DNA from 3 places in the Streptomyces sp. NPDC096205 genome. Region 1 is predicted to be linked to each of the others. Evidence: riboswitches for the same ligand, from Rfam matches in the RefSeq annotation. Region 1 holds a riboswitch; each other region holds the start of a gene.

Region 1 (10,227 bases):
CGAACTCGCCTACGACCCGCGCTGGGAGTACGGCTTCCCGGCCCGCAACGAGTCCGAGCTGGCGTGGGTCCAGCACGCACTCGCCCGGCTGCGGGACGGCGGCACGGCCGTGCTGCTCATGCCGCCCGCCGCGGCCTCCCGCCGTTCCGGCCGCCGTATCCGGGCCGACCTGCTGCGCCGCGGGGCGCTGCGCGCGGTCGTCGCGCTGCCCATCGGCGCCGCGCCGCCGTACAACATCCCGCTGCACCTGTGGGTGCTGCGCCGGCCCGGGCAGGTGCCCGGACAGCCGGAGGTGCTGCTCGCGGATGCCGGGCAGTTCGCCGGCGAGGGCCGTGGCGGGCCCGACTGGCGTGCCGTGCAGGAGGCCGTGCTCGACGCCTGGCGCGCCTTCGACCGCGCGGGCACGGTCGAGGAGCAGCCGGGCGTGGCCCGCGCGGTGCCCGTCATCGAACTCCTCGACGACGACGTCGACCTCGCCCCCGCCCGCCACCTCCCGCCCCCGGCCGCGGCCGACGGCGCGGAACAGCTCACCGCCGTACGCGAGCGCCTCGGCGAGACCCTGCGGCTCACGGCCGACCTCGCCCCCGCTCCGGGCGGCGCCGCCCAGCCCGCGCGCTGGCCGCTGACCACCGTCGGCGAACTCGCGCGCGGGGGCGCCCTGGTGATGCGCACCGGCGGAAACGGCGGCCACGCGCGTGTGCCCGTGCTCACCGACCACGACGTGCTGGCCGGCACCGCTCCCTCCGGCACGCTGCCCGAGAGCGACGAGGAGGCCGTGCTGACGGAGCCCGGCGACGTCGTCGTGCCGGTGCTCGGGGGCGGCGCGGTGGCGCGCGTCATCGACGACGCGACCGGGGGCGCCGCCCTGGGGCGCAACCTCGTCCTGCTGCGCCCCGACCCCACGGCGCTCGACCCCTGGTTCCTGGCCGGCTTCCTGCGCGGCACGGCCAACAACCGCCAGGCCAGCAGCTTCGCCTCCACCGCCACCCGCCTCGACGTACGACGCCTGCAACTGCCCCGGCTCGCACTCGACGAACAACGGCGCTACGGCGCGCGTTTCCACGCACTCGACGAGTTCGAGCGCGCGCTCAGGCACGCCAGCCGGCTCGGGGAACAGCTGGTGCGCGGGATGTACGACGGGCTGACGGACGGCACGGTGACGCCGGAGTGAGACCTAGCGAGACCGGAGTGACGCCGTAGGGCGAGAGGGCGCGACGCCGTAGTGCGAGAGGGCTCGCGGCACCGGCTCGCGGGCGCGTGTCGCCGTGCGTGGTGATCAGGACGACAACGGTTCGGTACAACCCGGACCGGTTGTCCGTATCGGCCTATACGCTCGAAGCGACAATGGGCCGACCGGCGTTGCCCGACGCCGGCCGGTCCCCGTTCGCCCGGCCCCGGGCACCAGGCACCAGGAGCTGTCATGCATGGCCACGGCTACACGCAGCCGTCGAAGCAGCCGCCCCCCACGGGGTGGCTGGTCTTCCTGCGCGTGCTGTTCGTGGTGATCTCGGTCCTCAGTCTCGGATTCCTCGCCTGGTCGATGCTGCTGCGGCTGGCGATCGTGACGCGCAAGTCGCTCGACTGGGGCCTGTTCGTCGCCGTGCTGGCCGTGGACATCCTCGCGATGGTGCTGCTGGGCAGCGAGCCGGGGGACGAGATCCACACGGCCGGGGGCTGGACCGGGCTCGGCCTGCTCCTGATCACGCTCGTGGTGGTGATCGCGTACTACCTCGCCGCGGACGTGCGCCACTTCCACCAGCTTCGCTACGGCCCGTATGCCCCCCAGCCGGCGTACGGCTACCCGTCCGCCCCGGGGGCGTACGCCTCGACGACGGCCACCACCATGCACCACCCGCCGCTCAACCCGAGTCCCCCGAGTGCCCCTAGCGCCCCGCACACCCCGCCCCCGATACCCGGTCCTGGGCCCGCCGCCACCGCGCCGCCCGCGCACACCCCGCCGCCCCAGCGCCCCGGCCCGGCCCGTATCGACCAAGTGCGCGCCGAACTCGACGAACTCAGCCACTACCTGCGCAACCAGGACGGCCAGGACGGCCGGCACGAGGGCGGACGGTGAGCGTGACGGCGGGACGTGTCGTCGCCGGCCGCTACCAACTGGCCACGCTCATCGGCCAGGGCGGCATGGGCCAGGTGTGGACGGCGTACGACCAGAGACTCGACCGGCGTGTGGCGGTGAAGCTGCTGCGCCCCGACAAGGTGGCCGGGCAGGAGGCCGAGGAGCTGCGCCGCCGGTTCGTGCGCGAGTGCCGGGTGACCGCGCAGGTCGACCACCCGGGGCTCGTCACCGTGCACGACGCGGGCAGCGAGGGCGAGGAACTGTTCCTCGTCATGCAGTACGTCGACGGGGCGGACCTCTCCGACCACCTCGCGGAGCACGATCCGTACCCGTGGCAGTGGGCGGTGGCGGTCGCGGCGCAGTTGTGCGCCGTGCTGAGCGCCGTGCACGCTGTGCCGATCGTGCACCGCGATCTCAAGCCGCGCAATGTGATGGTGAAGCAGGACGGCACGGTCACCGTCCTCGACCTCGGTGTCGCGTCCGTCATGGACACCGACACCACGCGGCTGACCCACACCGGCTCGCCGATCGGCTCGCCCGCCTACATGGCGCCGGAGCAGGCCATGGGCGGCGCTGTCGGGCCGTACACGGACCTGTACGCGCTCGGTGTGCTCCTGCACGAACTGCTCAGCGGGAACGTCCCCTTCGCGGGCTCCACCGCGCTCGGCGTGCTGCACCGGCACCTGTACGAGCCCCCGCTGCCGGTGCGTCGCCTGCGCCCGGAGGTCCCCCAGGCCCTCGAGGACCTCGTCCTGCGCCTGCTCGCCAAGGACCCCCAGCACCGGCCGGGCTCCGCGCAGGAGGTGTACGAGGAACTGTCGCCGCTCCTGCCGGGGCGCGGCACGCCCACGGGGGCGCCCCTCGACCCCACGCGCCCCTTCCTGCGCCCGCACGCCCCGTGGCCGGACCGCGCGCGTACGCCCGCGCCCAATCCCGCCCCGGTCGCACCGGCCGACGAGAAGCCGGACGTCGCCGGCGCCGTCGACGAGGTCAAGCGGCTGCTCGGCGAGGGCCGCATCACCCAGGCCGTCGACATCCTCGGCGCGATCCTCCCGGCTGCCGCCGAGCAGCACGGCGAGCACTCGCCGGTCGTGCGCACCCTGCGCAAGCAGTACGCGGCCACGCTCCTGGACGACGGCCAGTACCGGCGCGCGCTGCCCGAACTGCGCCGCCTCGCCGACGAACGCGCCGCCGAGGCCGGCCAGGCCGACCCGCAGTCGCTGCGCTACCGCTACGACGCCGCCCAGTGCCTGGAGCAGCTCGGCGAACCGGCGGCCGCACTCGCCGCCTACCGGGAGCTGCTGCCGTACTACGAGAACCAGTACGTCTCCGGGGACCCCGAGCTCGCCCACGACGTGCGCCGCCGCATCGGCCACCTGCTGCTCGCCCTGGGCGACCGGGCGGCCGCCCACGACACCCTGATGCGCCTCCTCCACGACGTCGAACGCCTGAGGGGACCGGCCCATCCGCTGGTGGCCGACATCCGGCGGACGTTGCAGTGGCTGGGGCAGGTGCGTGGCTGACCGGCCGCCGCCCCTGCGGAAGGTGATCGATCGGTTCGGGTCCCGCCGGCCGAAGGGCGACCTCCAGGGCTGAGGCAGGGGCCCCTGAGCGGGTGGACCGCGCGGCGGTGCCCGAAGTCCCGGTGAATCGTTGGTCGAATGGGTTGGCCAGAGCTGCGCCGCTGCCTAACATCGATCACCGCAAGACTTTGTGCACCGTCGCACAATCTCCTCGGGAGGCTTCCTTGCACCGCCGCCGTCGCACCGCGCTCGTCCTCACCGCCGCGATCGCCGCCGCGGGCCCCTTGCTCACCGCCTGCGGAAACGATGCGCACCCCGGTGCGGCGGCCGTCGTCGGCGGGCAGCGGATCACCGTCTCCCAGCTGGAGAACCGCGTCGAGGAGGTCCGCGAGGCCCAGCGCGCCGCGGTGACGGACGAGGCCCAGTACAGCCAGGCCATCGCCAAGACCGGCACCCTCACCCGTGACACCCTGCACGGCATGGTCCTCGACCGGGTCCTGCACCGTGCCGCCCAGGACGCGGGCGTCACCGTCAGCCGCCGCGAGGTCCAGCAGATGCGCGCCGGCCTCGAACAGCAGGCAGGCGGCGCCAAGGCGCTGCAGACGGCCTGGCTGCAGCAGTACTCGGTCGCACCGGAGCGCCTCGACGAGAACCTGCACCTCCAGCTGGAGGCCCAGAAGCTCGCCGAGTCCCTCGGTACCGACACCAGCCAGCCCGCCTTCTGGAAGGCCCTGTCCGAGGCGTCCAAGGAACTCGACGTCGACCTCAACCCGCGCTACGGCACCTGGGACGCGGAGAAGGTCGGCCGGGTGGACACCAAGGCACCGTGGGTACGGGACGTCACGACGGCGGGGGAGGAGCGACCGGCGTAGGCGTAACGGTACGGCGGATGGCCGGACGGCCGGACGCGGCCGGACGCGGCCGGATGGCCGCATGCCGGAACGGCGGGACGGCGGAACGGCGGGACGATCTGGCGAGGCCAGTCGTCGACAGGTGAATAATCCGATGATCCGATCCGGCCTGTGGACAACTCTCGTCGATCTGTCCGCGGCTTGCGTTACGTTCGGATCGTGAACGCAACCAGCTTCGAACCCGCCCCGGAGCCCCAGGCACACCCGGAGCCCCACGACACCCCCGGCCGCATCGTCCTGCTCACCACCAGCCACCGGGTCGCCCCCGGCCTGCTGTCCTGGCCCGCCTGGCAGGCGCTGCGCACCGCCGACCGTGTCCTGTGCGCGGACGGCGCCCACCCGCAGCTGCCGTATCTGCGGGAAGCGGGGATAACCGTGGCCGAGGCCTCACCGACGGCCGAGGAGCTGGTGGACGCCTGCGCGGGCGGACACACGGTGGTGGTCGTGGCGACGGGGGAGGGTGAGCCGGCCCTGACGGACGGCCTGGCCCGCCTCGCCGGCTCCGGCCGGGTACGGATGCCGGAGCTGGAGCTGCTCCCCGCCTCCTACGACCTGCCGGGCGCCCGGCTCCTCGATCTGGTGCAGGTCATGGACCGCATCCGCGCGGAGTGCCCGTGGTCGTCGCGGCAGACCCACGAGGGCCTGGCGAAGTACGGCATCGAGGAGGCGTACGAGCTGGTCGAGGCGATCGAGGAGGGCGACCGCGACGAACTGCGCGAGGAGCTGGGGGACGTCCTGCTCCAGGTCGTCTTTCACGCGCGGATCGCCGAGGAGCACCCCGACGCCCCGTTCTCCATCGACGACGTGGCCGGCGGCATCGTCGCCAAGCTCATCCACCGCCATCCGCATGTCTTCGGGGACGAGACCGCCACCACGCCCGAGGAGGTCAAGGCGCACTGGCTGCGCACCAAGGCGGAGGAGAAGCGCCGCTCCTCCGTGACCGAGGGCATCCCCCTGCACCAGCCGGGCCTCGCCCTCGCCGCCAAGCTCGCCTCCCGAGCCCGCACGGCAGGCCTGGACGTCCCCCTGCCCCACACCGACGCCATCGGCTACGAACTCCTCGCCCTGGCGGTCCGCGCCGAGACCGAGGGCGTGGACCCGGAAGCGGCCCTCAGAGCAGCGGCCCGCGCCTACCGGGACGCGATACGCGAGACGGAGACGGCCGGGGGAGACACGGGCACCCAGCGCTGACCCGAGAGGGGACCGACCGGGGCGGACACCGGGGTCCCCCGGTCTCAAGCCGCACCCATCACTGGCCCGAGAGGGGACCGATCGGGGGCAGACCCCGGGCTGCCCCGGCCCCAAGCCGCGCCCATCGCTGACCCAAGACCGGACTGACCGGCGGCGAACACCGGACTGACCGGCGGCGAACACCGGACTGACCCGGCCCCAAGCCACAGCCCACACCACACCCCCAGCCACCATCCCCTCACCTCCTCAAGCCCCCTCCCCAACCCGTTACCGTCAACCGGTGACCAACCACCCCCACCCCAGCCCCGACACGACCCCCGGCCCAGACGCCACCCCCAGCCCCGACTCCACCCCCGACCCCGACACCACCCCCACCCCCCACCCCCCTTCCCACCCCGCACCCCCCGAGCTGTTCACCTGGGAGTTCGCCACAGACCCGTACCCCGCCTACGCCTGGCTCCGGGAGCACGCGCCGGTGCGGAAGACGCGGTTGCCGAGTGGGGTGGAGGCGTGGCTGGTCACGCGTTATGCCGATGCCAAGCAGGCGCTGGCGGACGCGCGGTTGTCGAAGAACCCGGAGCATCACGACGAGCCGGCGCACGCGAAGGGGAAGACGGGGATTCCCGGTGAGCGCAAGGCGGAGTTGATGACGCATCTGCTGAACATCGACCCGCCGGACCACACCAGGCTCCGGCGGCTGGTGAGCAAGGCGTTCACACCGCGCAGGGTGGCCGAGTTCGCGCCGCGGGTGCAGGAGTTGACCGACCACCTCATCGACCAGTTCGCGGCGAAGGGTTCGGCGGACCTCATCCATGAGTTCGCCTTCCCGCTGCCCATCTACGCCATCTGCGACATGCTGGGCGTCCCGCGGGAGGACCAGGACGACTTCCGGGACTGGGCGGGCATGATGATCCGGCACGGCGGCGGCCCGCGGGGCGGGGTCGCGCGGTCGGTCAAGAAGATGCGCGGCTATCTCGCCGAGCTCATCCACCGCAAGCGGGAGGCGCTGCCCGCGGAGCCCGCGCCGGGCGAGGACCTCATCTCGGGCCTCATCCGCGCCTCGGACCATGGGGAGCACCTCACCGAGAACGAGGCGGCGGCGATGGCGTTCATCCTGCTGTTCGCCGGGTTCGAGACGACCGTGAACCTCATCGGCAACGGCACGTTCGCCCTGCTCACGCACCCCGAGCAGCGCGAGCGTCTCCAGCGCTCGCTCGCCGCGGAGGAGACCGGCCTCCTCGCGACCGGCGTGGAGGAACTGCTGCGTTTCGACGGGCCGGTGGAGCTGGCGACCTGGCGGTTCGCCACCGAGCCGCTGGCCATCGGCGGGCAGGACATCGCGGCCGGCGACCCCGTGCTGGTGGTGCTGGCCGCGGCGGACCGGGACCCGGCCCGGTTCGAGGACCCGGACACCCTCGACCTCGCCCGCCGCGACAACCAGCATCTGGGGTACGGGCACGGCATCCACTACTGCCTGGGCGCCCCGTTGGCCCGGCTGGAGGGGCAGACCGCGCTGGCCACACTGCTCACCCGGCTGCCGGACCTGCGACTGGCCGCGGATCCGGCCGAGTTGCGCTGGCGCGGCGGCCTCATCATGCGGGGCCTGCGCACGCTGCCGGTGGAGTTCACCCCCAGTGCCGGGGCCGGCACAGGAAGCTGACACAGACAAACGTGACACACCCTCAAGTCTGTGATCTTCACGTGATCTGTGCGGCATTAACTTGTGACAAGTGATCGTCTGCCGATACGTTCACCCATCAGTGCGGCGCCCCGCATCACACGCCGCGCCGATCACTGCTGTCGCACGAAAGGCTTCCGCATGCTCTCCGGGAACGGTCGTCACCGTCGCCCCCGCCAGGCTCCGGCTCTCCTCGTCGCGGCCGGAGTGACCGGCTCCGCCATCGCGATCCCGCTGCTCGGCGCCTCGGGCGCGAGCGCGGCGGACGGCACCACCTGGGACCGGGTCGCGGAGTGCGAGACGGACGGTGCCTGGAGCGCGAACGACGGCTACGGCCACTTCGGCGGCCTGAGGCTGACCCAGACCGACTGGGAGACCTACGGCGGCCTGGACTACGCCCCGAGCCCCGAGCAGGCCAGCCGCCAGCAGCAGATAGCCGTCGCCGAGCGCGTCCTCGCGGACCAGGGCGTCACGGCGTGGCCGACCTGCGGCCCGCTCTCGGGCCTCGGTGAGGACTCCGCGCCGGCCGACGTCGACACCGGCGTCTCCGACGACACCTCCTCGGGTCTGGGCGGCCTGATCGACACCCCCGATTCGTCCGACACGTCCGACACATCTGGTTCGTCCGACTCCTCTCGTCTGCTCCCCTCTCCGTCCGAGTCGGCCTCGTCGTCCGACGACTCGTCGACCGAGGCCGACGGCGAGAGCGCCGACAGCGACGCGAGCGGCCGGACCGCCCAGGACGACCAGGGCAATACGACCAAGACGGACCCTTCGCCCGATTCGGACGCCGACCCGAGCGAAGACCCCGACGCCACCGCACTGGCGCCCGACAGCTCCGCCACGGGCGACGCACAGGGCGACTCGGACAAGTCCGGCCAGAGTGGTACCTCTTCGGACGAGACCGCCACCGGCCGCCACCGCGGCGACAGCGCCGACGAGGGCGTCGAGGAGGGCGTGGCGGACGGTCGTACGGGCGACTCCACGGGGCGTCACGCCTCGCGCAGCGGTGCGGCCGTGCGGGACGCCGCCGACGGCGAGTACACCGTGCGGGCCGGCGACAGCCTGTGGGGCATCGCCGACTCCCTTGGCCTCCAGGGCGGATGGTCGGAGCTGTATGCCGAGAACCGGCAGACGGTCGGCGTCGACCCGGACCTCATCCTGCCCGGTCAGACGCTCGCGGTAGGGGTCGAACCGGGCGAAAAGTAGCGGGAGTTCACGTCATGGTTCGCCGCTAAATGTCCGGTTTGGCGAAACTGTGGGATGAGTCTCAGAAGCCCTGATCGTCTTTGAAAATCCGCCGATCGCCTGTCTACGGTCATGACCGCTCGCCAACACGAGCCCCGGCCGCCACAAACGCCGAATCCTGCCAGTGGCAGCCCGGGAACAGTCGTCGCGTCAAGCGCCGTAGGCAGGAGCGGGGGACCCAAGGTAGGCGCCGGGTCCGGCAGTTGAGGAAACTCGACACCGGAACCGGCTTGGGGTGAAGCCGCAGCTCGTGAGAGCCGCGGCCGGGCAACTCAACCGGCCCGAACCCGACAGCTCACCTCGCAGGCGTCGGTGAGGGGATCCTCCATGCTGTTTTCCGGCAAGGGCAAGCACCGTCGTCCGTCCAAGGCCACTCGCGCCATCGCCATCGCCGGTGTGACCGGCGCCGCCGTCGCCGCCCCGCTGATGGCGGCCGGCAACGCCTCCGCCGCCACCGCCTCCGAGTGGGACGCCGTCGCCCAGTGCGAGTCCGGCGGCAACTGGTCCATCAACACCGGCAACGGCTACTACGGCGGTCTGCAGTTCTCCGCCTCCACCTGGGCCGCGTACGGCGGCACGCAGTACGCCGCCACGGCCGACCAGGCCAGCAAGTCCCAGCAGATTGAAATCGCCGAGAAGGTCCTCGCGGGCCAGGGCAAGGGCGCCTGGCCGGTCTGCGGCGTGGGCCTGTCCAGCGCCGCGTACACCGGCGGCGGCTCCACCGACTCCGGCAGCACCACCACGCAGGAGAGCACCCCCGCCCCCGCCCGCGAGACCGAGCAGCAGAGCGCCTCCCGCTCGCAGGAGCGCCCGGCCGCCAAGAAGACCGTCACCACCCCGACCGGCAAGAAGGTCGAGAAGGGCGACGGCGAGTACAAGGTCGTCAAGGGCGACACCCTCAGCTCGATCGCCGAGAAGCACCACGTCAAGGGCGGCTGGCAGAAGCTGTTCCAGCTGAACAAGGACATCATCGACGACGCCGACTTCATCTACCCGGGCCAGCAGCTGCACCTCAAGTAGGCAGCGCTTCCCCCGCCGGCTCCCCGCCCCGGTGCGTGTTCCCCCGTACGCACCGGGGCGGGGTCATGCCCAGGGGTCATGTCCAGGGGTCATGCCCGGGGATGCCCGGGGCGGGGCCCGTACGGCGATGAAGCGCGCGGCCGTGCACGGACGAGCTCACCGCCGCCCGTTTGTTCCGTTCGGAAACAATTTACGATCGGTTTCCGTCCACGGGGTGGGCGATCGGCTGGCCGATCCCCCGGAGGCGGTTAGGCTCGTCTCGCAGAGCCACCACGGTTCTGCTCAAAAGCGTCACATCCACGAAGGAGATGCTCGTGCCGTCCATCGACGTCGTCGTAGCCCGGGAAATCCTGGACTCCCGAGGCAACCCCACGGTCGAGGTCGAGGTCGGCCTCGACGACGGCAGCACGGGTCGTGCCGCCGTCCCGTCCGGCGCCTCCACGGGCGCCTTCGAGGCCATCGAGCTCCGCGACGGCGACTCGAACCGCTACCTCGGCAAGGGTGTCGAGAAGGCCGTCCTCGCGGTCATCGAGCAGATCGGCCCGGAGCTGGTCGGCTACGACGCCACCGAGCAGCGCCTGA
Region 2 (8,030 bases), on a different contig from region 1:
GAGGCGAGGTCGGCGTCGTCGGGCCAGCTGCCGATGACGACACCGGCCAGGTCGAGGCCGCGGCGGCGCAGCTCACGGGCCGTCAGCTCCGTGGTGTTCAGCGTGCCCAGGCCCGCCGAGGCGACCACCAGGACCGGCGCGCCCAGCAGCTCGGCCGCGTCGGCGAGGGTGCCGCCCTCGTCGTCGAACCGCACCAGCAGCCCGCCCGCGCCCTCCACCAGCACCAGGTCGTACTCCGTGGCCAGCTTGGCCGCCGCGTCCGCGATCTCCCGCGGTCGCACCGGGGCGAGCCCCGCCCGCCGCGCCGCCGTCGCCGGGGCCAGCGGCTCCGGATACCGGGCGAGTTCGGCGACGGCGACCTCGCCCGCGAGCCGCGCCACCTCGGCCGCGTCCCCGAGCTCGTCCGGCCGTACGCCCGTCTGTGCTCCCTTCAGCACGGCGACCGACCGGCCGGCCGCGAGCGCCGCGGCAGCCACCGCGGCGGTCGTGACGGTCTTGCCGACCTCCGTGCCCGTACCTGTGATCACCAGGACCGGCATATCCGCTTCTCTCCGTTTCATCCCTCGCGCGCGGCCGCGCACACGGCCCGCGCGATCCGCGCCACGTCCTCGTCACCGGTGACGTACGGCGGCATGGTGTAGATCAGGTCCCGGAACGGCCGCAGCCAGACGCCCTCGCGCACCGCGGACGCCGTCGCCGCCGCCATGTCGACCGGGTGGTCCAGCTGGACGACACCGATCGCGCCGAGCACGCGCACGTCCCGCACACCGGGCAGCTCCGAGGCCGGGGCGAGCCCCTCGCGCAGGCCCGCCTCGATACGCTTGATCTCCGTGGCCCAGTCCTGCCCGAGCAGCAGGTCCAGCGAGGCGCAGGCCACCGCGGCGGCGAGCGGGTTGGCCATGAACGTCGGCCCGTGCGCCAGCACCGGCACCTCGCCCTGCGAGATCCCGTCGGCCACGCGCGGCGTGCACAGCGTCGCCGCCATCGTGAGATAGCCGCCGGTCAGCGCCTTGCCCAGGCACATCACATCCGGCGTCACGCCCGCGTGGTCGGCCGCGAACAGCGCGCCCGTACGGCCGAAGCCGGTCGCGATCTCGTCGAACACCAGCAGCACGTCGTGCGCGTCGCACGCCTCGCGCAGCACCCGCAGATAGGCGGGGGAGTGGAAGCGCATGCCGCCCGCGCCCTGCACGACCGGTTCCACGATCACCGCGGCCAGCTCATGGGCGTGCTCCGCGATCGCCGAGCGCAGCAGCTCCGCGTACGTCTCGTCGTACTCGGCAGGCGGCGCGTCCACGAACAGCTGCTGCGGCAGGACGCCCGACCACAGCGCGTGCATGCCGCCGTCCGGGTCGCACACGGCCATCGGCTGCCAGGTGTCCCCGTGGTAGCCGCCGCGCCAGGTCAGCATCCGCCGCTTCTCCGGGCGGCCCAGCGAACGCCAGTACTGCAGGCACATCTTCACCGCGACCTCGACCGACACCGACCCGGAGTCGCAGAGGAACACATGCTCGAGACCGTCGGGCGACATGTCGACAAGCCGCTTCGCCAGCCGTACGGCGGGCTCGTGCGTGAGCCCGCCGAACATGACGTGGCTCATCCGCCCGAGCTGATCCTGCACGGCTTCGTCCAGCACCGGGTGGCGGTAGCCGTGGATCGCCGCCCACCAGGACGACATGCCGTCGACCAGCTCGCCCGAGCCGCCCGCGAGCCGCAGCCGGACCCCGCTCGCCGACTCCACGACGAGCGGCTGCGCCTTGCCGGGCATCGGACCGTAGGGATGCCACACATGCCGCCGGTCCAGATCCAGCAGCTCCGGCACACCGAGCTCAGGCATTGGGCGCGAGGTCCGTACCGGCACCACGACGGCGTACGGCGACGAGGTCGGTCCGCGGCTCGCCCACGGCGGGCGCGGCCTCGGCGGCAGCCGGCACGGAGCCGCAGACCCCGCCGCCCCCGTGCGAACCGCAGCCGCTCGACGCCTCGTCCTCGTGCGAGCCGCAGTCACCCGCGGCCGCATGGGAACCACAGCCCCCGGCAGCGCCCCGGTGCTCCGGCAGCGTCACCTCCCCGGCGCCCTCCACCTCGAACCCGGCGTCGGCGATCATCTCCAGGTCGGCCTTGCCGGCCTGGCCCTCGCTGGTGAGGTAGTCGCCGAGGAAGATGGAGTTGGCCAGGTTCAGCGCGAGCGGCTGCATCGTGCGCAGGTGGACCTCACGGCCGCCCGCGATGCGCACCTCGACGTCCGGGCACACGAAGCGGACCATCGCCAGGATGCGCAGGCACCGCTGCGGGGTGAGGTTCCACTCCTTGGCCAGCGGCGTGCCCTCGAACGGGATGAGGAAGTTGACCGGCACCGAGTCCGGGTCCAGCTCGCGCAGCGAGAACACCACGTCGACCAGGTCCTCGTCGCTCTCGCCCATGCCCGCGATCAGGCCCGAGCAGGCCGACAGACCCGCCGCGTGCGCCTTCTGCACGGTGTCGACGCGGTCGGCGTAGGTGTGCGTGGTCGTGATGTCCGCGTACGTCCCCTCGGACGTGTTGAGGTTGTGGTTGTAGGCGTCGGCGCCCGCCTCGCGCAGCCGCTCGGCCTGGCCGTCGGACAGCAGACCGAGGCAGGCGCACACCTCGACGTCCTCGTTCTGGCCCTTGATCGCCTTGATGGTCTCCGACACCCGGTCCACGTCACGGTCCGTCGGACCGCGCCCGCTGGCCACCAGGCAGACCCGCTTGGCGCCTCCGGCGAGGCCCGCGGCGGCCGCCTCGGACGCCTCGTCGGGCTTGAGCCAGGTGTACTTCAGGATCCCGGCCTTCGAGCCGAGCCGCTGGGAGCAGTACGAGCAGTCCTCGGGACACAGGCCCGACTTGAGATTGACCAGATAGTTCAGTTTCACGCGCCGGCCGAACCAGTGCCGGCGCACCTTTCCGGCCGCGGCCACGACGTCGAGCAGCTCGTCGTCCGACGTGGCCAGCACGGCGAGCGCTTCCTCGCGGGTCGGCAGCTCGCGCCGAAGCCCCTTGTCCACCAGCGTGTTCAGCAGATCCATGAGAGCCGATCCTGTCGTACGGAGGTACCCCGGGCCAATGTGACTTCGCACAACGAAGGGCGTTCGACGTGTGGGTATTGCCACACCGTGGGCGGCTGCCCCTGCAGCTAGTGTCTGTCCACTGCCTACAAATCCTGCGGAGGGACCCATGGCGTTCGGCTGGATCGACGAGTCGGCGGAACTGCGCCGCCGCGCCGGACTCGTACGGACGCTGCGCCCGCGCCCCGCCGACTCGCCGCTGCTGGACCTCGCGAGCAACGACTACCTCGGACTGGCCCGCCACCCCGAGGTCGTCGCGGGGGCGCAGGAGTCCGCCGCGCTCTGGGGCGGCGGCGCGACCGGCTCCCGGCTGGTCACCGGCACTACGGAACTGCACACCGCGCTGGAGCGCGAGCTGGCCGAGTTCTGCGGCTTCGAGGCGGCCCTGGTCTTCTCCTCCGGGTACGCCGCCAACCTCGCGGCGGTCACCGCGCTGGCCCCGCACGGCTCGCTGGTCGTCTCCGACGCGGGCAACCACGCCTCGCTCATCGACGGCTGCCGGCTGGCCCGGGGCACCACCCAGGTGGTCGGACACGCCGACCCGGAGGCGGTCCGCAAGGCGCTGGACACCCACGACGGCCCGGCCGTCGCGGTGTCCGACACGGTCTTCTCGGTCGACGGCGACGCGGCCCCGCTGGCCGCCCTCGCCGAGGCCTGCCGGGCGTACGGCGCCGGACTGGTGGTCGACGACGCGCACGGCCTCGGCGTACTCGGCGACGGCGGGCGCGGCGCGCCGTACGCGGCCGGGCTGGCGGGGGCCGAGGACGTCGTCGTGACGGTGACCCTGTCGAAGTCGCTGGGCAGCCAGGGCGGCGCGGTGCTGGGCCCCGCGCGGGTGATCGAGCACCTGGTCAACGCGGCCCGCACGTTCATCTTCGACACCGGCCTCGCCCCGGCCGCGGCGGGCGCGGCCCTGGCGGCCCTGGGGCTGCTGCGCCGTGAGCCCGAGCGGGCGGCGCGGGCGCGGGAGGTGGCGACCGAGCTGTACGAGCGGCTGACGGCGGCGGGCCATGAGGCGGTACGGCCGGACGCCGCCGTGGTGTCGGTGCGCGCTCCGTCCCCGGAGCAGGCCGTGCGGTGGGCGGCGGACTGCCGCGCCGCCGGGGTGGCCGTGGGCTGCTTCCGGCCGCCGTCCGTGCCGGACGGCATCTCCCGGCTGCGGCTGACCGCCCGCGCGGACCTCTCCGGGGAACAGATCGAACGCGCTGTACGGGTGATCGGTCGGACGCGACCGTGAGTCGGCGATCCACGGCCGTGTTTCAGAACTGATCCGTTTTCAGAGTGAAACGACCCTGGGACGGGCCTCGAACGACCCTCAGTGGAATGCGGCCGTGAATCCCGCCCAGCTCTCGGGGGAGAAGAGCAGCGCGGGTCCCTCCGGCCTCTTGGAGTCGCGCACGGCGAGCCGGCCCGACCAACGGGCCGTCTCGACGCAGTTGTTGGCTCCGGTGCTGTAGCTGCTGCGCAGCCACTGGGCGCTGTGCAATCGGGTACTGGAGGGGACGTTCCGAGGCAGTGCAGACATGGTGCCTCCTTATGCGCCGTCAACTGTCCCGGCGATGTGATCCAGCGAGTCCTCGGGTGAAAGGGCGTGTGCCTGAAGGGTGTTGAAGGCCTCGGTGTAGGCCTCCAGGTCTTCTTTCCGTTCGAGATAGAGGCTACTCGTCATGTGGTCGAGAACAACCACATCCAGATCAGAAGTGCGCGGAAATGAGAAGATAACGAAAGGCCCGGTGATGCCGATATGCGCCCCGGCGGAGAACGGCAGCACCTGGATACGGACCTGCGGCAGCCGCGCCGCCTCCAGCAGCCGCCGCACCTGCCCCCGCATCACCTCGGGCCCGCCCACCTCCCGGCGCAGCACGGCCTCGTCCAGCACCGCGCTCAGCCGCAGCGGCGGCTGCGCCCGCAGCACCTCCTGCCGGGCGAGCCGCACCTGCACCAGCGCGTCCACCCGCTCGTCCGGCTCCCCGGCGAGGCCGGCCACCGCGGCCCGGGTCACCGCACGGGCGTACTCGGGGGTCTGCAGCAGTCCGGGCACCACGGAGGTCTCCAGCGTGCGCATCGCGCTGGCCTGCGACTCCAGGCTGATGAAGTCCCGGTAGGCGGGCGGCAGCACCCCGCGGTAGGCGTGCCACCAGTGGTGCCGGCCGATCCCGTCGTCGGAGCCGGCCAACATCAGCAGCAGCTCGCGCAGTTCGGGGTCGGAGACGCCGTAGGCGTCCAGCAGTAACCGCACGTCGGACGGTTTCACGCCACTCGCGCCCGTCTCGATCCGGCTCACTTTCGACTGATGCCAGCCCACCAGCCGGGCCGCCTCGCCGCTGGTGAGTCCCGTACGGGTGCGCAGCGCGCGCAGTTCCGCGCCGAGCTTTCGGCGGCGCACCGCCGGACCGTGCTGCATGGGCCCCTCCCTACTCCTCAAGGGCCGCCCAAATAGGGTCTGCCGTCGCAGAGTTCACCGCTTCGAGCGACAGATATATGCATATCTTGGTGGATCGCCACCGTTACCGGCGTGCTGGTGGCAGTCTGGCGAACGAAGCACCAGTCCGGGACCGTACTCGAACCATCCGATTCTTGTCGGACCGCGATCCCGTGGGAAAGGGACGACGTCGCCATGGCAGACCACCTGGAAGCATCCGTCACTCTGCCGAGCGATCCCGCCTCGGTCTCCGCGGCCCGTGCCTTCGTCATCGGCACCCTGGGGGAGTGGGGCCTGCCGTCGGACACCGAGGCCGCCAACACCGTCCGGCTGATCGTCTCCGAACTCGCCACCAACGCCGTACAGCACACGTTCGGGCAGTCACCCACCTTCACGGTGGCCGTGCGCCTGGAGCGTGACGAACAGTTGCGCATCGGCGTCACCGACAGCCATCCGAGGTTCCCGAAGCGGCTGCCGGCCGCGGTGCAGCAGGACAACGGCCGCGGCATGGTGATCATCCGCTGGCTGACGGCGGAGTGCGGCGGCAGACTGCGCGTCAGACCCACGCGCGAGGGCGGCAAGACGGTCCTGATCGAGCTGCCCTGGACCGTCCCGGCTCATCCGGTGACCGCAGCGGGCCAGCAGGAGCCGTGAGCCCCCGAGAGCGCGCGGACGCTGCTCGGGGGCCCAGGAGTGGCCCCGGGCGGTGACGGCGGGTCAGGGAGCCGTACCGCCCGGGAGCAGGTCAGCTCACGCGGCCGTACCAGACCTTGCTCGTCCAGATCTTCTGGAGCCTGACCACGTCCCCGGTCTTCGGGGCGTGCCAGATGCGGCCCTTACCGGCGTAGATGCCCACGTGGTAGACGTTCGAGCCCGAGTGGAAGAACACCAGGTCCCCCGCCTTGCGGCTCTTGGCGGAGATGTGCCGGGTCTTGTTGTACTGCTGGGCAGCGGTGCGCGGCAGAGACTTGCCCGCCTTCTTGTACGAGTAGAGAGTGAGGCCCGAGCAGTCGAACCGGTGCGGACCGGTGGCGCCGTACTTGTAGGGCGAGCCCTTCTTCGAGGCTGCCACCTGGAGGGCCTTCGTCGCGGACGTGGCGGCCTGGGCCTCGGCGGCGACGCCGGGCACCACCAGGGAGCCGCCCACGGCGGCGAGAGTCAGGGCCGAGGCCGTACCGGCACGGGCCATGAGCGACGGGACACGATTCTGCGCGGTCATGCGCAACCCTTCGTCAGCCGCCTGTGAAGGATGACCTGTCGGATTCGGGCTGGCGAAGTGGCCCGGCCACCCGAAGGCGGCTTCACCCCAAGGACCGCTCGGACAACTGCGCTCCGGCGGACCGTCGTGCTTGGGTCCTCCACTCCTGCCGATCCACTCCTGTCGACCGGTCATCCGGGCGGCGGCAGGACTCGGCGTCCGCCCGGACCGCCCCGCCGCGGTGGCGGGGGCTTGTCGTCAGTCAGGGATCTTCACTCACAAGTGTCCGAAATACCCAATGGAACCGGGGATTTGTGTTGTTACTCACCACTCACCCGTTCGGGTGGACAGCTTGATCGACAAGCGTCTGTCAAGACCGCCGAACGGCCCCGGACCAGGGCCGGAACGCATTGTTCCGCCGTGAAAGCGCGCGTATCACGCAACTGTTGGGGCCCCGCAATACGACAACCTTCTACTCCGAAAGGGGGTACGTCATTTGGTCCGTTTAACGGTGGCCTCGCGCGCTCAGCCGTCGGAGCGCGCCGGCAGCGCCACACGCGCCGTCCGGCGCTCCCCGTCCAGGACGCGCAGCGCCCGCGCGAGCGTCGGCGCGTGCAGCTCCGTCTCGCCCCGTTGGTGCATCAGGGCGAGCGCGTCGCGCAGTTCCATGGCCTTGCGCACCAGCGCCTGAGCGGCGCGCAGTCCGCCGTAGGTGTCGCCGTGGTGCGCGGGGTTGATCCGGCCCAGCAGGTCGACGGCCTCCAGGTAACGGTCGATCAACTCGCCCTCCGCGCGGGTCAGCGCGGGCAGCGGCGGCAGTTCGGGTGGCAGCACCGGCGCCTCACTCTCCGGTCGGCGGGGCGAGGGTCGCCTTGCGGCCGGGCACGATCCGGTCCACCAGCCCGTACTCCAGCGCCTCCTGGGCGGTGAGAACCCGGTCGCGCTCGATGTCCGCGCTCACCTGCTCCCGGTCGCGCCCGGTGTGCCGGGCCAGCATCTCCTCCAGGCCGCGCCGTATGCGCAGCAACTCCTCCGCCTGGATGGCGAGATCACTGGCCTGTCCCTCCACCGGCTCGGCGAGCGCGGGCTGGTGGAGCACGATCCGGGCGCCCGGCAGCGCGAACCGCTTGCCCGGTGTCCCCGCCGCGAGCAGCACCGCCGCCGTCGCACCGGCCTGCCCCAGGCAGATCGTCTCCACGTCACAGCTGACGTAGCGCATCGTGTCGTAGACCGCCGTCATGGCGCTGTACGAGCCGCCGGGCGAGTTGACGTACAGCGAGATGTCCCGGTCCGGGTCCTTGTGCTCCAGGTACATGAACTGCGC
Region 3 (10,227 bases), on a different contig from region 1:
CGACTTCCCCTGCACCGCCTGGGCGATCCCCAACTACTCCCTCTTCGGCTGGCAGCGCCCCTGCTACCTGATGAGCGACGGCTACGTGTCGACGTACCGCGAACTCATCGAGGACACCGACTGGGACAAGTACGGCCGCGGCAAGGACCCGCGCTGCGCCAACTGCATGGCGCACTGCGGCTACGAGCCGACCGCCGTGCTGGCCACCATGGGCTCCCTGAAGGAGTCGCTGCGGGCCATGCGCGAGACGGTCAACGGAAACCGGGAGTGATGTCATGACCGCCATCCCCTTGGGCGTGCCCGAGGTACCGGCCCGGCCGATCGCCGAGCGGCGCGTGTCGCGGCAGATCCACGTCGGGCCGGTGGCGGTCGGCGGCGGCGCCCCGGTGTCGGTGCAGTCGATGACCACGACCCGCACCTCCGACATCGGCGCCACCCTCCAGCAGATCGCCGAGCTGACCGCGTCCGGCTGCCAGATCGTCCGGGTCGCCTGCCCCACGCAGGACGACGCCGACGCCCTCGCGACCATCGCGCGCAAGTCGCAGATCCCGGTGATCGCCGACATCCACTTCCAGCCGAAGTACGTGTTCGCCGCGATCGAGGCGGGCTGCGCGGCCGTACGCGTCAATCCCGGCAACATCAAGCAGTTCGACGACCGCGTCAAGGAGATCGCGCAGGCCGCCAAGGACCACGGCACACCCATCCGCATCGGCGTCAACGCCGGCTCCCTGGACCGCCGCCTGCTCCAGAAGTACGGCAGGGCGACGCCGGAGGCGCTGGTCGAGAGCGCGCTGTGGGAGGCGTCCCTGTTCGAGGAGCACGACTTCCACGACATCAAGATCTCGGTGAAGCACAACGACCCGGTCGTGATGGTCGAGGCGTACCGGCAGCTCGCCGAGAGCTGCGACTACCCGCTGCACCTGGGCGTGACCGAGGCGGGCCCGGCGTTCCAGGGCACGATCAAGTCGGCCGTGGCCTTCGGCGCGCTGCTCAGCAGGGGCATCGGCGACACCATCCGCGTCTCGCTGAGCGCCCCGCCCGCAGAAGAGGTCAAGGTCGGCATCCAGATCCTGGAGTCCCTCGGCCTGCGGCAGCGGCGTCTGGAGATCGTGTCCTGTCCCTCGTGCGGGCGCGCCCAGGTCGATGTGTACAAGCTGGCCGACGAGGTCACGGCCGGCCTGGAGGGCATGGAGGTGCCGCTGCGGGTCGCCGTGATGGGCTGTGTCGTCAACGGGCCCGGCGAGGCGCGTGAGGCCGACCTCGGCGTCGCCTCCGGCAACGGCAAGGGCCAGATCTTCGTCAAGGGCGAGGTCATCAAGACCGTACCCGAGTCGAAGATCGTGGAGACCCTCGTCGAGGAGGCACTGAAGCTCGCGGAGCAGTCGAAGTGAATTGAGTACGAGGCACGGACCGAAGGGGGCCCGAGCGTGACGATTCTGGAGAACATCCGGCAACCACGCGACCTGAAGTCGCTGTCCGAGGCGGAGCTTCGCGAACTGTCCGACGAGATCAGGGAGTTCCTGGTGCACGCGGTCTCCCGAACCGGCGGCCACCTCGGGCCCAACCTGGGAGTGGTGGAGCTGTCCATCGCCCTCCACCGGGTCTTCGAGTCACCGACCGACCGCATCCTGTGGGACACCGGCCACCAGAGCTACGTCCACAAGCTGCTGACAGGACGTCAGGACTTCTCCAAGCTGCGCGGCAAGGGCGGCCTGTCCGGCTACCCCTCGCGCGAGGAGTCCGAGCACGACGTCATCGAGAACAGCCACGCCTCCACCGCGCTCGGCTGGGCCGACGGACTCGCCAAGGCCCGCCAGGTGCAGGGGGAGAAGGGGCATGTCGTCGCGGTCATCGGCGACGGCGCCCTGACCGGCGGCATGGCCTGGGAGGCGCTGAACAACATCGCGGCCGCCAAGGACCGCCCGCTGATCATCGTCGTCAACGACAACGAACGCTCCTACGCCCCCACCATCGGCGGCCTCGCCAACCACCTGGCCACCCTGCGCACCACCGACGGCTACGAGAAGGTCCTCGCCTGGGGCAAGGACGTCCTGCTGCGCACCCCGGTCATCGGCCACCCCCTCTACGAGGCCCTGCACGGCGCCAAGAAGGGCTTCAAGGACGCCTTCGCCCCCCAGGGCATGTTCGAGGACCTGGGCCTGAAGTACGTCGGCCCGATCGACGGGCACGACATCGGCGCGGTCGAGTCCGCGCTGCGCCGCGCCAAGCGCTTCCACGGGCCGGTCCTCGTGCACTGCCTGACGGTGAAGGGCCGCGGCTACGAACCCGCCCTCGCGCACGAGGAGGACCACTTCCACACCGTCGGTGTGATGGACCCGCTGACCTGCGAGCCGCTCGCGCCCTCCAACGGGCCGTCCTGGACCTCGGTGTTCGGCGAGGAGATCGTCAGGATCGGCGAGGAGCGCGAGGACGTCGTCGCCCTCACCGCCGCCATGCTGCACCCCGTCGGGCTCGGCAGGTTCGCCGAGCGCTTCCCGGACCGGGTCTGGGACGTGGGCATCGCCGAGCAGCACGCGGCGGTCAGCGCGGCCGGGCTCGCGACCGGCGGACTGCACCCGGTCGTCGCCGTGTACGCCACCTTCCTCAACCGCGCCTTCGACCAGCTCCTGATGGACGTCGCCCTGCACCGCTGCGGGGTCACCTTCGTGCTGGACCGGGCCGGGGTCACGGGCGTCGACGGGGCCTCGCACAACGGCATGTGGGACATGTCCGTGCTCCAGGTCGTGCCGGGCCTCAGGATCGCCGCCCCGCGTGACGCCGGCCAACTGCGCGCCCAGTTGCGCGAGGCGGTCGCCGTGGACGACGCGCCGACGCTGGTGCGCTTCCCGAAGGAGTCCGTCGGCCCGGAGATCCCGGCCGTGGGGCGGGTGGGCGGCATGGACGTCCTAGGACGATCCGAACGCCCCGAGGTGCTGCTGGTCGCCGTCGGGGTGATGGCCCCGGTCTGTCTCCAGACGGCCGAGCTGCTTCAGGCCCGGGGCATCGGCTGCACGGTCGTGGACCCGCGCTGGGTCAAGCCGGTCGATCCCGCCCTGCCCGAACTGGCCGCCGGGCACCGGCTGGTGGCCGTTGTCGAGGACAACAGCCGTGCCGCCGGGGTCGGTTCGGCCGTCGCCCTGGCACTCGGCGACGCCGACGTCGACGTACCGGTGAGGAGATTCGGCATCCCCGAGCAGTTCCTCGCGCACGCCAAGCGCGGTGAGGTGCTGGCCGACATCGGGCTCACGCCGGTCGAGATCGCCGGGCGGATCGGTGCGAGCCTGGCCGTGCGGGAAGAGACGTCAGAAGCCGATCCGGTCGAGGAGCAACCCGCATGACCACCACCGAACCCGCCGCCGGGACCGGGCAGTTCGACCTCGGCAGACTCCTCGCCGAGCGCGCCGCCGAACGCTACGAGCTGCACAGCAAATACCTCAACCACCAGCTCCCGCGCATGCTGCACACCATCGGCTTCGACAAGGTGTACGAGCGTGCCGAGGGCGCCTACTTCTGGGACGCCGACGGGAACGACTACCTCGACATGCTCGCCGGGTTCGGGGTGATGGGCCTCGGCCGGCACCACCCGGTCGTCCGCAAGGCGCTGCACGACGTCCTCGACGCGGGCCTCGCCGACCTCACCCGCTTCGACTGCCAGCCGCTGCCCGGACTGCTCGCCGAGAAGCTGCTCGCCCACAGCCCCCACCTGGACCGGGTGTTCTTCGGCAACAGCGGCACCGAGGCGGTGGAGACCGCCCTGAAGTTCGCCCGCCGCGCCACCGGCAAACCGCGCGTCCTCTACTGCGACCACGCCTTCCACGGCCTGACCACCGGCTCCCTGTCCGTCAACGGCGAGGACGGCTTCCGCGACGGCTTCGCCCCGCTGCTGCCCGACACCGCCGTCCCCCTCGGTGATCTCGACGCGCTGGCAAGGGAGTTGAAGAAGGGCGACGTGGCCGCCCTCATCGTCGAGCCGATCCAGGGCAAGGGCGTCCACGAGACACCGCCCGGCTATCTGCGCGCCGCGCAGGAACTGCTGCACCGGCACAAGGCGCTGCTCGTCGCCGACGAGGTGCAGACCGGCCTCGGCCGGACCGGCGACTTCTACGCCTATCAGCACGAGGACGGGGTGGAACCGGACCTGGTGTGCGTCGCCAAGGCCCTGTCCGGCGGGTACGTCCCCGTGGGCGCGACCCTCGGCAAGGACTGGATCTTCAAGAAGGTCTACTCGTCGATGGACCGCGTCCTCGTCCACTCGGCGAGCTTCGGCTCCAACGCCCAGGCCATGGCGGCCGGCCTGGCCGTGCTGTCCGTCATGGAGAACGAGCAGATCGTCGCGAACGCACGGGCCACGGGCGAGCTGCTGAGGTCCCGGCTCGCCGCGCTGGTCGACCGTTACGAGCTGCTGGCCGACGTACGCGGCCGGGGGCTGATGATCGGCATCGAGTTCGGCCGGCCCAGGTCGCTGAAGCTGCGCAGCCGCTGGGCCATGCTCCAGGCCGCCCGCAAGGGCCTGTTCGCGCAGATGGTCGTCGTCCCGCTGCTCCAGCGGCACCGCATCCTCACCCAGGTCTCCGGGGACCACCTGGAGGTGATCAAGCTGATTCCGCCGCTGATCGTCGGGGAGAAGGAGGTCGACCGGTTCGTCGACGCCTTCACCGAGGTCATGGACGACGCGCACAGCGGGGGCGGGCTGATGTGGGACTTCGGCAGGACGCTGGTGAAGCAGGCGGTGGCCAACCGCTGAGGGTTGCAGCTGGGGCTTACCGCTGTGAGGGGCTTACCGCGTTTGCCTCTGAGGCAATAAATTTGCCCGAGAGGCAAGCCTGCGGCTGAATGGAGAGCATGAGCTCTCACGAGACCGAGCCTTCAGTGGACGAGCCTGCCGCGGACGAACCGGCCGCCGAGGCGCCGGTGGGTGACCTGCCCGCCGTCGCGCCCCAGCTGCGCGCCCTGCGGCGCCGGGCCTCCCTCACGCTGGAGGCGGCCGCGCGGTCCGCCGGGCTCTCGCCCGCGCATCTGTCCCGGCTGGAGACCGGCCGGCGCCAGGCCTCGCTGCCGATGCTGCTCGCGCTCGCCCGCATCTACGGTACGACCGTCTCCGAGCTGCTGGGGGAGCGGGTCGCCGACCGGGACGCCGTCGTACGAGCCGACGACATGGAACCGACCCGGGCGGGCGGCTGGACCTACTGGCAGGCCGGTGCGCCCGGCCGCGGCATGCAGGCCCTGCGGGTGCACGTGCCGTACGGCTCCCAGGGCGACATCGTGCGCGTGCACCCAGGCGAGGAGTGGCTGCACGTGCTGACGGGGCGGCTGCGGCTGCGCCTCGGCGACACCGCGCACCGCCTCGGTCCCGGGGACAGCGCGCACTTCGACTCGCTGACCCCGCACCGCATCGCCGCCGAGGACGAGGGCGGCGTCGACCTTCTCTTCGTCCACACCCTGCTGCAGAGCCCCACGGCCGCGTTGTGCCTGGGCCCCATGACGGGAGACACGCCATGAGCGACATCGAGGAGAAGTTTCCCCGCACCCTGTGGATCCGGCTGCTGATCTACATCGTGGCCGGGCACGTCTTCGCCGGGTTCCTCTATCTGCTGTTCGAGGTCGGAGCCAAGTAGGCTCCCGCCGCTCAGGCCGGCTCAGTCGAGCAGCCGGTCCCGCAGCCGCTCGCGCGTGTCGGGCGTCACACCGAGGCCCCGCTCCAGATAGGCGTCGACCCCGCCCCAGGTCTCCTCGATGGTCTCCATCGCCGCCGTCAGATACTCCGCGCGGGCGTCGAACAGCGGGCTGAGCAGCTCCATGACCTCGGGCGAGTAGGCGGAGGCGTCGCCGTTGCGGCGCACCTTGTAGCGGCGGTGCTTGGCGTTCGACTCCAGGTAGTCGGTGAGGATGGCGTCGCGCTCGACGCCCAGGGCCAGCAGGGTCACGGCGATCGACAGGCCGGCGCGGTCCTTGCCCGCGGCGCAGTGCATCAGGGCGGGGACGCTGTCCTCGGCGAGGGCGTGCAGCACCTGGGAGTGCTCGGCGGTGCGCTCCTTGACCATGATCCGGTACGAGGTGATCATCCGGTTCGCCGCCTTGCCGTCGGCGAGGATCGCGCGCAGCTGGTCCAGGTCGCCCTCGCGGACCATCTTCCAGAACTCGGCGCCGTCGGCCGGGTCGCTCAGCGGAAGGTTGACGTTGCGCACGCCCGGCAGCTCCACGTCCGGGCCCTCCAGCTTCTGGTCCGCCGCGTTGCGGAAGTCGAAGATCGTGTGCAGGCCCAGGGTCGTGAGAAAGGCCGCGTCCTCGGCGGTCGCGTGCGCGAGGTGGCCGCTGCGGAAGAGCACGCCCTGGCGCACCCGGCGTCCGTCGACGGTCGGCAGTCCGCCCACGTCACGGAAATTGCGGACTCCGGCCAGCTCCGGCTCGGTCGACGGGACCTGCTGCGTCACGTGGGGCTCCCTCCGGTCGGGTCCCGCCGGCGCGGCTCGACCGACGGGCACGTCCATGACCATACGACTGACCCTACGACACGGCTTCCCTGGGATATGTATGTGCCGCTTCTCCGTCTGCGTCGCATCTGGGCTTTCTGTCCGAATTAGCGCCTTCCTTCCAACTCGCTCTGGAATAAAGGAACGTGGAGCAGCGTCACGTGAGCAGCGTCATAGCCGTGACCGTGCGTCGCCCGTCATGCTCACGTAATCAATGCGTTTTTCAAGGGCATTTGGCGAATGCGGAACGGCCGAAATGCACGGAGGGTGACCGGGAATTCCCGAAAGGGATCAAGAAGAAGGCCTTCGGGTGGAACCTCTTGCTTGTCCCTTTGCGTCTTGGTCGCTTACGTTCGCCACCGATCCGGACGGACGCCTAATCCTGCCGCCGACCGGAGCCCGCGCAAACCCACCCGTGTACGGCAGGAGCGGGGGACCCACAGGTACATCCGCCTGTTCCGGTCTCCGGAAACAGGCTCGGGGTTAAGCCGCGCCCGGCGCGGCCGGACATCTCCAGTCCGCACCCGACAGCTCACCTCGCAGGCGCCGGAGAGGAAAACGCCCATGCCCGCGAAGGGTAAGCACCGCCGTCCCAAGGCCCAGCGCCTGACCCGTTCCATCGCCGTCGCCGGTACCGGTGGCGCCGCACTCGCCCTGCCGCTTCTCGCGGCCACCGGTGCGAATGCCGCGACCGGACAGTCCGTCCCCGAGAAGGCCGTCAGCTCGGCCGCGACGGTCCAGAAGACCGCCATCAAGGCCGCCGAGAAGAAGGCCGCGACGCCGCGCACGTATTCCGTGAAGGTCGGCGACTATCTCTCGAAGATCGCCCAGGAGCAGCACGTCAGCGGTGGCTGGCAGAAGCTGTACCAGGACAACCGTGAGGTCGTCGGCAGCGACCCGTCGCTGATCCACCCGGGCCTGAAGCTGTCGCTCGGCAAGAAGGCCGCGGCCACGCAGTCCTCCGAGTCCGCCGCGAAGAAGTCCGCCGCCCCGCAGAAGTCCGAGGCGCCGAAGCCGGCCACGCAGTCCTCCGAGACCGCTGACTCCTCGAAGGCCTCCGAGCCGGCCGCCACCCAGGCGGACACCACCGCGGCGAACGGCTACACCGCCCCCGTGAGCGGAGCCACCGTCGGCACCGGCTACCGCGTGGCGGGCAGCATGTGGTCCAGCGGCTACCACACCGGCGCCGACTTCGTCGTCCCGACCGGCACCTCGCTCAAGGCCGTCGGCGCGGGCACCGTGGTCTCCGCGGGCTGGGGCGGCGCGTACGGCAACCAGGTCGTCGTCAAGCTCGCCGACGGCTACTACGCCCAGTACGCCCACCTGTCCGCGCTGTCCGTCTCGGCCGGCCAGACGGTGACCGCCGGGCAGCAGGTCGGCCTCTCCGGCGCGACCGGCAATGTGACCGGCCCGCACCTGCACTTCGAGATCCGCACCACCCCGGACTACGGCTCCGACGTCGACCCGGTCGCCTACCTCCGCTCGCACGGCGTCGCCATCGGCTGACGCCCGCGGCCCACACCGCCGAAGGCCGGACCCCGATCCCCGGGTCCGGCCTTCGGTGTGTCCGGACCCGGAGATTCGTGATCTCCGTGTTGCGGCGGTGTGGCGGAGTCTGCCGGGGTGTCGACAGCGGCGGCGTGTTGTGGCCAGAGTGGTCCCCGACAGGACGGCAAGCGCTTTCTGCTGGCGTCCTGGCGCGTTCGGTGGTGTACGCCCACGCCGTCGAGGTGACCGTGGTCGAACTCACCGACGCGCGCCCGGAGTTGCCCGAGATCCGGTCGGCACTCCATGGCTGCCCCCGCTCACCCCCGCCGAAGGAGCCTCTTCCGTGACGACCACGCGCAGAACGTTCGGAGCCCTGGCCGCCGGAGCGGCCCTCGCGGCGCTCGCCCCGGCCGGTCTTGCGAGCGCGAGCCCCCGCCACGGGCGTCTGCTCGCCCACGACGACTTCCGGCACGGCCTCGGCCGGTGGGCGACCGAACTGCAGGACGGCGGCACGGTCACCGCGTCCGGCGGGGTGCTGGAGGTGGACGTACCGGCTGGGGTCACGGTCTGGTTCCGGCAGCGGCTCGAAGGCCCGTATGTGCTGGAGTACACGGCCGTGCCGGTGTCCGAGGGCGGCGTCAACGACCGTGTCTCCGACCTCAACAACTTCTGGAATGCGGTCGACGCCCGCTCCCCGCACGACCTGTTCGCCACCCCGCGCGGCGGCGCCCTCGCCGAGTACGACCACCTCAGGACGTACTACGCCGGCTACGGCGCCAACGGCAACACCACCACCCGGCTGCGCCGTTACGTCGGTGAGGCGGGGGTCCGGCCACTCGTGTACGACTACACCGAGCCGTTGCTCGTGCCCAACCAGCCCCACCATGTGCGGATCGTGTCGGCCGGATCGCGCGTGCAGTGGTGGAACAACGGCCGGCTCGTGTTCGACTACACCGACCCCGAGCCGTACACCGGCGGGCACTTCGCCTTCCGTACGGTCTGGAGCCACTTCCGGATCAGTGAGTTCCGGATCTGGCGACCGCACCCCCAACAGGGCTGAACGGGAGGTTATTCCCGGACTTGCCGAGACTTTAGGCGTGGCTTATCTCACCGCCCGTCAACCCCGCCCTACGGTCGCGTAGGTCACATTCGAGGAGGAATCATGGGCCGATGTGGCAGACGATTCGAAGAGTGACAGCAGATCAGTGATCGGGTCGTACGTGGCGGTGGGGGACAGCTTCACCGAGGGCGTCGGCGACCCCGGCCCCGACGGGGCGTTCGTCGGCTGGGCCGACCGGTTCGCGGTGCTGCTCGCGGACCGACGGCCCGAGGGCGACTTCGAGTACACCAACCTCGCCGTGCGCGGGAAGCTGCTCGACCAGATCGTGGCGGACCAGGTGCCGCGGGCCGTGGAACTCGCCCCGGACCTGGTCAGCTTCTGCGCGGGCGGCAACGACATCATCCGGCCCGGCACCGACCCCGACGACGTCGCCGAGCGCTTCGAGCGGGCGGTCGCCGCGCTCACCGAGGTGGCCGGCACGGTGCTGGTGACGACCGGCTTCGACACCCGCGGCGTGCCCCTTCTGAAGCATCTGCGCGGCAAGATCGCGACGTACAACGGCCATGTGCGGGCCGTCGCCGACCGCTACGGCTGCCCGGTGCTCGACCTGTGGTCCCTCAAGTCCGTCCAGGACCGCCGCGCCTGGGACCACGACCGGCTCCACCTCTCGCCCGAGGGCCACACCCGCGTCGCCCTGCGCGCCGGACAGGCCCTCGGCCTCGACATCCCGGCCGACCCCGAGCAGCCCTGGCCGCCCCTCCCGCCCCGCGGCACCCTCGACGTCCGCCGCGACGACGTCCACTGGGCCCGCGAGTACCTCGTCCCCTGGATCGGCCGCCGCCTGCGCGGAGAGTCCTCCGGAGACCACGTCACGGCGAAGGGCACTCTGAAGCCGGACGAGATCAAGCTGAGGATCGGGGTCGTGGCTTAAGGGGCCCTTCTTGGGGGCGCGGGGAACTGCGCGAGCAACCAGAGACGGCGTGCAGTCGGCGAACAACCGGCGCCCCCCAAAGGGGCGCGGGGAACTGCGCGAGCAACCAGAGACGGCGCGCAGTCGGCGAACAACCCGCGCCCCCACGGCGACGGCCGGTGCCGAGCCCGACCTCCAGGAGGATCGGAGCTGTGGGGCAACGCCCCAAAGGGGCGCGGGGAACTGCGCGAGCGACCAACGACGGCATGCAGTCGGCGATGAACCGTCGCCCCCCACGG

The links. Region 1 has a riboswitch for cyclic di-AMP ahead of ACIQ6Y_RS24400 (transglycosylase family protein). Riboswitches for the same ligand answer to the same signal wherever they lie in the genome.
Region 2: it holds a riboswitch for cyclic di-AMP, as region 1 does, so the genes downstream of both, ACIQ6Y_RS18555 (C40 family peptidase) here and ACIQ6Y_RS24400 (transglycosylase family protein) in region 1, are expected to answer to the same signal.
Region 3: it holds a riboswitch for cyclic di-AMP, as region 1 does, so the genes downstream of both, ACIQ6Y_RS02715 (peptidoglycan DD-metalloendopeptidase family protein) here and ACIQ6Y_RS24400 (transglycosylase family protein) in region 1, are expected to answer to the same signal.

What each region holds. Positions count from the first base shown of each region.
Region 1 is NZ_JBIWFS010000006.1:484,996-495,222, forward strand. It holds gene ACIQ6Y_RS24365 (N-6 DNA methylase) at 1-1,171, shown strand, start outside; gene ACIQ6Y_RS24370 (hypothetical protein) at 1,421-2,074, shown strand; gene ACIQ6Y_RS24375 (protein kinase) at 2,113-3,597, shown strand; gene ACIQ6Y_RS24380 (SurA N-terminal domain-containing protein) at 3,822-4,469, shown strand; gene ACIQ6Y_RS24385 (nucleoside triphosphate pyrophosphohydrolase) at 4,668-5,699, shown strand; gene ACIQ6Y_RS24390 (cytochrome P450) at 6,109-7,359, shown strand; gene ACIQ6Y_RS24395 (transglycosylase family protein) at 7,519-8,586, shown strand; cyclic di-AMP (ydaO/yuaA leader) riboswitch at 8,771-8,949, shown strand; gene ACIQ6Y_RS24400 (transglycosylase family protein) at 8,953-9,645, shown strand; gene eno (phosphopyruvate hydratase) at 9,960-10,227, shown strand, end outside.
Region 2 is NZ_JBIWFS010000004.1:565,844-573,873, reverse strand. It holds gene bioD (dethiobiotin synthase) at 1-539, opposite strand, end outside; gene ACIQ6Y_RS18585 (adenosylmethionine--8-amino-7-oxononanoate transaminase) at 557-1,837, opposite strand; gene bioB (biotin synthase BioB) at 1,830-3,047, opposite strand; gene ACIQ6Y_RS18575 (8-amino-7-oxononanoate synthase) at 3,196-4,323, shown strand; gene ACIQ6Y_RS18570 (DUF397 domain-containing protein) at 4,402-4,611, opposite strand; gene ACIQ6Y_RS18565 (helix-turn-helix domain-containing protein) at 4,621-5,490, opposite strand; gene ACIQ6Y_RS18560 (ATP-binding protein) at 5,704-6,162, shown strand; gene ACIQ6Y_RS18555 (C40 family peptidase) at 6,254-6,727, opposite strand; cyclic di-AMP (ydaO/yuaA leader) riboswitch at 6,731-6,934, opposite strand; gene ACIQ6Y_RS18550 (hypothetical protein) at 7,232-7,540, opposite strand; gene ACIQ6Y_RS18545 (ATP-dependent Clp protease proteolytic subunit) at 7,548-8,030, opposite strand, start outside.
Region 3 is NZ_JBIWFS010000001.1:592,353-602,579, reverse strand. It holds gene hpnH (adenosyl-hopene transferase HpnH) at 1-271, shown strand, start outside; gene ispG (flavodoxin-dependent (E)-4-hydroxy-3-methylbut-2-enyl-diphosphate synthase) at 276-1,391, shown strand; gene dxs (1-deoxy-D-xylulose-5-phosphate synthase) at 1,428-3,338, shown strand; gene ACIQ6Y_RS02735 (aspartate aminotransferase family protein) at 3,335-4,744, shown strand; gene ACIQ6Y_RS02730 (helix-turn-helix domain-containing protein) at 4,843-5,499, shown strand; gene ACIQ6Y_RS02725 (DUF6126 family protein) at 5,496-5,615, shown strand; gene ACIQ6Y_RS02720 (tyrosine-protein phosphatase) at 5,637-6,431, opposite strand; cyclic di-AMP (ydaO/yuaA leader) riboswitch at 6,871-7,029, shown strand; gene ACIQ6Y_RS02715 (peptidoglycan DD-metalloendopeptidase family protein) at 7,035-7,976, shown strand; gene ACIQ6Y_RS02710 (DUF6250 domain-containing protein) at 8,302-9,018, shown strand; gene ACIQ6Y_RS02705 (SGNH/GDSL hydrolase family protein) at 9,164-9,949, shown strand.